DNA from 2 places in the Streptomyces sp. NPDC002790 genome. Region 1 is predicted to be linked to the other one. Evidence: riboswitches for the same ligand, from Rfam matches in the RefSeq annotation. Region 1 holds a riboswitch; the other holds the start of a gene.
The links. Region 1 has a riboswitch for cobalamin ahead of ABT004_RS18885 (ABC transporter substrate-binding protein). Riboswitches for the same ligand answer to the same signal wherever they lie in the genome.
Positions count from the first base shown of each region.

Region 2: linked by a shared signal. The riboswitch ahead of ABT004_RS04005 (ABC transporter substrate-binding protein) and the one ahead of ABT004_RS18885 (ABC transporter substrate-binding protein) in region 1 are both predicted to bind cobalamin.

Region 1 is NZ_JBEOVM010000038.1:5,845-9,223, forward strand. Features, by position in the region: gene ABT004_RS18880 (phosphoinositide-specific phospholipase C-related protein) at 1-1,121, shown strand, start outside; cobalamin riboswitch at 1,175-1,364, shown strand; gene ABT004_RS18885 (ABC transporter substrate-binding protein) at 1,401-2,453, shown strand; gene ABT004_RS18890 (FecCD family ABC transporter permease) at 2,513-3,379, shown strand, end outside.
Region 2 is NZ_JBEOVM010000004.1:86,991-90,369, reverse strand. Features, by position in the region: gene ABT004_RS04005 (ABC transporter substrate-binding protein) at 1-1,459, opposite strand, end outside; cobalamin riboswitch at 1,560-1,736, opposite strand; gene ABT004_RS04000 (hypothetical protein) at 1,962-2,135, shown strand; gene ABT004_RS03995 (histidine phosphatase family protein) at 2,132-2,716, shown strand; gene ABT004_RS03990 (hypothetical protein) at 2,726-3,070, opposite strand; gene ABT004_RS03985 (CbtA family protein) at 3,195-3,379, opposite strand, start outside.

The sequences.
Region 1 (3,379 bases):
GCGCCGCGGTCGGTCACCTCACCGGCACCGCGCTGTGGGCCGCGCTCGTGCCCGTGCTCGCCGGGGCGCTTCTCGCCGGTGTCGGCCTGCTCATGCGGACCGGGCTCGCCGGCCGGGTTCCGCGGGTGGCGCGGGAGCGGCTCGGGTCGCCGCGGCGGACGGTCGGCCTGGGGTTCGGGGCGGCGTGCGTGGCGGTCGCGGGGATGGTCCTGATGCCGCTGGCCGCGTCACCCGCGGCGGCCCGCGAGTGCGAGGGCAGCACCGAACTGTGCGACCGCCCCTACGACGAGGCCACGTACCTGACCGCGCACAACGCGATGTCGACGACCGCCGACCACTTCATCGGGCCGCTCCAGGACCCGCGTATCAGCACGCAGTTGGACCACGGGGCGCGCGCCCTGCAGCTGGACACCTACCGCTGGGAACGGCCCGAGGAGATCGCCGAGCGTCTCGACGAATCCGACTTCACGGCCGAGCAGCGGGCGCTGGTGAGGTCCGCGGTCAACCGGATCAATCCACCGCGCAAGGGGCTGTGGCTGTGCCATTCGGTGTGCCGGGCCGGGGCGATCTCCCTGGTGCCGGTGTTGCGCGAGATCGGCGACTGGATGAAGGACCACCCGAATGAGGTGGTCAGCCTGATCATCCAGGACGCCATCTCCGCAGAGGACACCCAAAAGGCCTTCCACCAGGCCGGTTTGGACGAGCTGGTCCGCCGGCCGGACGCCGATCCGGCGAAGCCGTGGCCGACGCTCGGCGAGATGATCGACAGCGGCCGGCGTCTGGTCGTGTTCGCCGAGAAGGCGGACGGCCCGGCCCCCTGGTACCGCAACTTCTACCGCTACGGCATGGAGACCCCGTTCACTTTCCGCTCCCCTGACCAGATGAGCTGCGTCCCGCACCGCGGCGGCGACGACAAGCGGCTGTTCCTCCTCAACCACTTCATCACCAACAACGGCGGCAGCCGCATCGACGCGGGCGAGGTCAACGCCCGCCGCTACGTCCTCGACCGGGCACACCGCTGCGAACGCGCACGCGGCAGGCCGGTCAACTTCGTGGCGGTCGACTACGCGACGATCGGGGACGCGCAGGGGGCGGTGGACGCGCTCAACGAGGGCCGCTGAGCGACGACTACCGGGCCTCCTGGCGAGGGGGACCGCCCCGCGTGATAGTTTCGCCGAGCCAGTCGTACCTTTGTGTGTTTTTCTACGCACACGGGTCAGGGAATCCGGTGGGAAGCCGGAACTGACGCGCAGCGGTGAGGGTGACGGGCGGAGCCACTGCCACTGGGCCGGCACATCGGTCTGGGAAGGCGCTTCGCGCGGACGACCCCGAGTCCGAAGACCTGCTGGCGGCCTCCAGTGCCGCGTGGCGTGGAGGCGGACCATAGGCCGGCTCCGCGTATGAGCCCTGGACGCGAAGGAACCTCCGTGCTGTTCGCACGTCAACTCCGCCGATGTGCCCCGCTGTTGGCGGGCGCTCTGCTGCTCTCCGGGTGCGGCACGACCGCCGCCGTCGAGGACGGTGCCGCCGGTGGCGGCGGTGTCACGCTCGACAATTGCGGCCAGAAGGTGCGGGTCACGCATGCCCCGCGCCGCGCCGTCGCCCTCGATCAGGGGTCCGCCGAGATCATGCTCTCGCTCGGCCTCGAGGACCGGATGGTCGGCACCGGCACCTGGACCGACCCGGTACCCAAGGAGCTGGCGAAGGCCAATGCGAAGGTGCCGCGCCTCGCCGACCGCTACCCGTCGCTCGAGAAGGTCCTCGGCACCGAACCGGACTTCGCCGCGGCCTCGTTCACGTACACCCTCGGCAAGGGCGGTGTGGCGCCGCGCGCGGAGTTCGAGAAGCTCGGCGTGCCCACGTACCTTTCCCCCAGCGACTGCGTGGGCAAGGACAACGGCGACGGGGACGGGGTACGGACCAAGACTCTGGGGCTCGACGTCGTGTACGGGGAGATTCGCGATCTGGCGCGCGTCTTCGATGTCGAGGAGCGCGGCGAGAAGCTCATCGGCACGCTCAAGTCCCGGGTGCGGAAGGCCACTTCCGGGATCGACGCGCATGGAGTGGACGTCCTGTACTGGTTCGCCAACTCCGACTCGCCCTATATGGCGGGCTGTTGCGGCGCCCCCGGCGTCGTCACCAAGGAGCTCGGGGCGCGCAACGTCTTCGACGACACGCACGCGGAGTGGCCACAGGTCAACTGGGAGACGGTCGCGGACCGCGATCCGGACGTGCTGGTCATCGGCGATCTGACGCGCCGCTCGCAGTCGGCCGAGTCGGCCGCGCAGAAGATCAAGTTCCTGGAGTCCGACCCCGTCACCAAGCACATGACCGCCGTGAAGAAGAAGCGGTACGTGCGGCTGAGCGGGCAGGCGATGAACCCGACCATCCGGACGGTCGACGGCGTGGAGCGGGTGGCCGCGGGGCTGCGCGAGTTCGGCCTCACGCGGTGACGGCTCGCACGGTCGCGGCCCCCGCGGTCACGGCGGCGCAGCCGAAGGCCTCGCCCCGGATCACCCTTCGCGCCACGCTCGCCTGGGCGGCCGGCATCGCCGCGCTGTGCGCCTCGGTCGCCTTCGCCATCACCCTCGGGCCCGCGCGGATTCAGGTCGGCGACGTGTGGGCGGCGGTGGGCGACCGGATGGGCCTCGCGACCTCGGACCTCTCGCCGATCCGGGACGGCATCGTATGGAATCTACGGCTGCCGCGGACGCTGCTCGCGGCGGTGTGCGGGGCGGGGCTCGCGGTGTGCGGGACGGTGCTTCAGGCGCTGCTGCGCAATCCGCTGGCCGATCCGTTCGTACTCGGTGTCTCCTCGGGCGCGTCGACCGGAGCCGTACTCGTCGTCGTGCTCGGCCTTGGCGGGGGTGCCATCTCGGTGTCGGGCGGCGCGTTCGTCGGCGCCGTCTGCTCGTTCGCGCTGGTGCTGGTGTTGAGTCACACGCTGGGCGGCAGCACCGACCGTGTGGTGCTGTGCGGGGTCGCGGCGATGCAGCTGTTCTCGGCGCTGACCTCGTTCGTGGTACTGACGTCGGCGGACGCGGAGACGACGCGCGGCGTGCTGTTCTGGCTGCTCGGCTCGCTCAGCGGGGTCGGCTGGACCGAGGTGTGGATGTGCCTGGCCGTGCTCGCCGTGACGCTCGTGGTGTGTCTGGCGTACGGGCGCACCCTCGACGCGTTCGCCTTCGGCGCGGAGGCGGCTGCCACCCTCGGTGTCCGGGTGGCCCGCACCCGGATCGTGCTGCTGTGCGTGACGGCGCTGCTGACGGCGGCCCTGGTCAGCGCGGCGGGGGCGATCGGCTTCGTCGGCCTGGTGCTGCCGCACGCGGCGCGCGCCCTGGTGGGTCCGGGGCACACCCGGCTGCTGCCGGTGACGGCG
Region 2 (3,379 bases), on a different contig from region 1:
GCGCCCAGTCGTGCGAGTTCGGGGGCGCCGCGCGCAAACCGGTGACCGAGCGCGCGACGGCGTCGTTGGCGTCGGAGAACGCCCACACCAGGAGTCCGGACTCGGCGCGGGCCAGCTTCTGGGCGCGGGCGAGCAGCCCGAGCCTGTCCTGCTCGTCCCGGCTGGTGCGGGCCCGGTCAAGGAGCGCGTCGAACTTCTTCGAGGCGTACTGCGTCTGGTTGCGGGCGGCGCCGCCACGGACCCGCTGCTGGAGGAAGTCGGAGACGGGCAGCGTGGAGGTGGTGTTGAAGGCGGCGATGCCCTTGGTCTTGATCTCGCTGAAGTACGTGCTGGAGGCGCGGGTGTTGGCGGTCAACTTGAGCCCCACCTCGCGTAGCTGACGAGCCATCAGGTCGGCGGCCGGTTCCCACGCGGCGTCGACGGCGCTGGTCTCCACGGTGATGTGCAGCCCCTGGGCTCCGGCCTCCTTCACGAGCCCGCGCGCCTCGTCGACGTCCCGCTTCCGGGGTTCCATGTCGTCGGGGTAGCCGCGCAGCCCCATCCCGAACAGGTCGTTGCCCACCTCGCCGTGCCCGGCGAGCGCGATCCTGACCAGTGCCTCCCGGTCGATGCCGAGCTGCACGGCGCGTATGAGCCGCGGATCGTCGAACGGGCTTCGTCCGGTGCGCAGAAGCAGTTGCTGCGCGGTGGCCCGCTTGGCCGTCAGAAGGTGTGTCGAGTTGTTCTTCTTCAGCCGTTCCACGGACGCTCCGCCCATGTCGGCGCCGTAGTGCACCTGCCCGGACAGCAGCGCGCCCAGCCGCGCCGACTCCTCGTTCGCGGGGACGATCTCCAGCTCGGCGATGTGCGGGGCGCCGTCCCAGTGGTCCGCCCAGCGCCGGTAGCGGGCGGTGCCGCCGGGCGTGAAGGACACGTAGGTGAAGGGGCCGGAGCCGACCGGCTTGCTGAAGTCCGTGGTGCCGTCCGGGATGATCTCGGTGCCGGGTCCCGCGAAGACGGTGGGGAACTCGAAGTTCGGCGCCTTCAGCACGAGGACGACGGTCCGGTTCCCGTCTGCCCTGCTCGCGCCGAAGTCGATCGCGGACAGCAGGACCTGCGACGGAGATCCGGTCTTGGGGTCGGCGGCGCGGCGGTAGCTGTAGAGCACGTCCTTGGCGGTGACCGGCTTGCCGTCGTGGAAGCGGGCCGCGCGCAGGCGGATGCGCCAGCGGGTGCCCGAGGAGTCGCTCTCCCAGGACTCCGCGAGCCGCTCGCGGACCGACAGGTCGTCCGCGTACGTGCCGAGGGTGTCGTAGAGGGCCTTGGCGCGGGCCTGGTCGACGAAGTTGGGTGCCACGTGCGGGTCGAGCGTCTCCTGGGAGCCACCGGAGGTGAACGCCGCGCGGAACCGGTCGCCGCCTCCCCCGTCCTTGGTGTCCCCGCCGCAGCCGCTGAGCAACCCGGCTCCGGCGAACGTCAACGCACCTGAGGCGGCCAGTACTTGGCGCCTGCCGGGCCCCGGGTGCCCCGTTCGGGCATGCGTCGTCACATCGATCCTCTCCGGGGTGTCCTCGCCCCTGCTGCTGGACCGGCGACGGGTCAGTCTCCTGGCTCCCGGATCATCACTCACCCCCGCCTTCCCGTCCGCTGTCGCGGACGGTGGCGTGCAGGAGGATCGCTCCCCGGTCACAGTGGCGGGACCGCGCCGGAATCACACCGGCTTCCTGGTCCCCGTCGCCTCTCGTGGGCTCATTGTGGCGCACGAGGGATCGGGGAAGGCACCCGGTGTCCTTGGAGCACGGGAGCGGCCGGGCCGTCTCAGGCCCGATGCCCGTCCCCCGGCCCGTCGTCCGACACCGGATAGGGCACGAACGTGCGGCCAGTTCGGCCGCGGGCACCGGATCGCCGATCAGGTCCGCGGAGAAGACGGTCAGACGCATGGGAACGCCCTCCAGCGCCGCCGTCTCCTCCACCACAGTGAGGTGTTCGAGGGCACCCGGAACGACACCCAGTTCTTCCTGCAACTCCCGCCCCTCGACTTCGTCGCCGTACTCGTCACCACCTTCCGCGACCACCGCACGGACCTGCTGAAGGAACATCGGCGGCGGGGAGTACGCTCCCCTCGCACGGCCATCGAGTCCCAGGGAGTTCCGTGACCACGCGCCTGCTGCTCGTCTCACCGGCCGTGACCGCCTCAGCACGGAGCGGCGTGTTCGACGACGGGGCGTCCCTCGACTCGGCCGGCGCCGCTCAGGCTCGTCGCGCGGCCGGAACCCTGCCCTTGGCCGACCGCGTCGTCGTCTCCCCCGGCACCCGGTGCGCACAGACCGCCGACGCTCTCGGCCTCAATGCCGGGCAAGCCGCACCCGCCCTGGCAGGCCTCGACGCGGGCAGTTGGCGCGGCCGGTCGCTGGACGACGTGAGCGCCACGGAACCGCAGGCGGTGGCTCGTTGGCTGACGGACCCGGAGGCCTCACCGCCGGGTGGTGAGTCCGTGGCCGACGTGTGCGCACGGGTCGGCCGCTGGCTGGACGAGGTCAGGGAGGGCGGTACGGCGTCCGGCCGGGTCGTCGCCGTCGTGGAACCCGAGGTGGTGCGGGCGGCCGCGGTCCATGCGACAGGGGCTCCGCTGTCCGCCTTCTGGCGCCTTGACGTCGCGCCGCTGTCGGCCACGGAGTTCAGTGGGCGCTCCGGTCGCTGGAACATCCGGCTCGGCCGCATGCTCGGCGCCGAGTGAGCGCTCCGATCAACGGCCCTGCCCCCGGTGGCGGGCCAACAGCTCCGCCAATTCGCACCGTACGCAGGCGGACCGTGCCGCCTCGGGACTGTCCTCGCGTACGGCGGGTCCGGTACCGCTCGGCGTGTGCCCGACGGCAGCGCACTCGTCGGCCGGGCACGCCGCCACGAGCTCCGTCAGGTCGCGCACCAGCTGCTCGGTCCGCTTCGCCTGCTGGGCGAGCACCCGCATCCGCGCGCTCTGCCCGCCGATCTGCCGTCGGCCGGCGATGAGCTGTTCGTACTCGTCGAGGGTCAGGGCGACCGCCGCGCGACCGCCGAGAGTGATACGGCGCGGCTCCGGGTGTCTGGCCACTCAGCTCCTCGATTCCTCACGCGAACCATGCGCGGATGAACCCTGATGTGGTGCGAAAACACGCGAGGGCCCCGGATGACTCCGTGGGCCCTCTTCTACGTTTCCCGCGACCCGCCCGGGGCCATCATTGGCCCGCCGCGACCGTTTCCCCAGGTGTGGCGGCCACGGGCTTCGGCCGCAGCAGTCGCTGCGCCAGCTCTCCGAACAGCAGGCCGAATCCGGCCCACAGCGTGATCTGTGTGGCGAGGGCGGAGAGCCGGAAGCGCCACAGCAGCGCGGCCGGGAAGTGCTCGGGCGCGTCGTTGATCG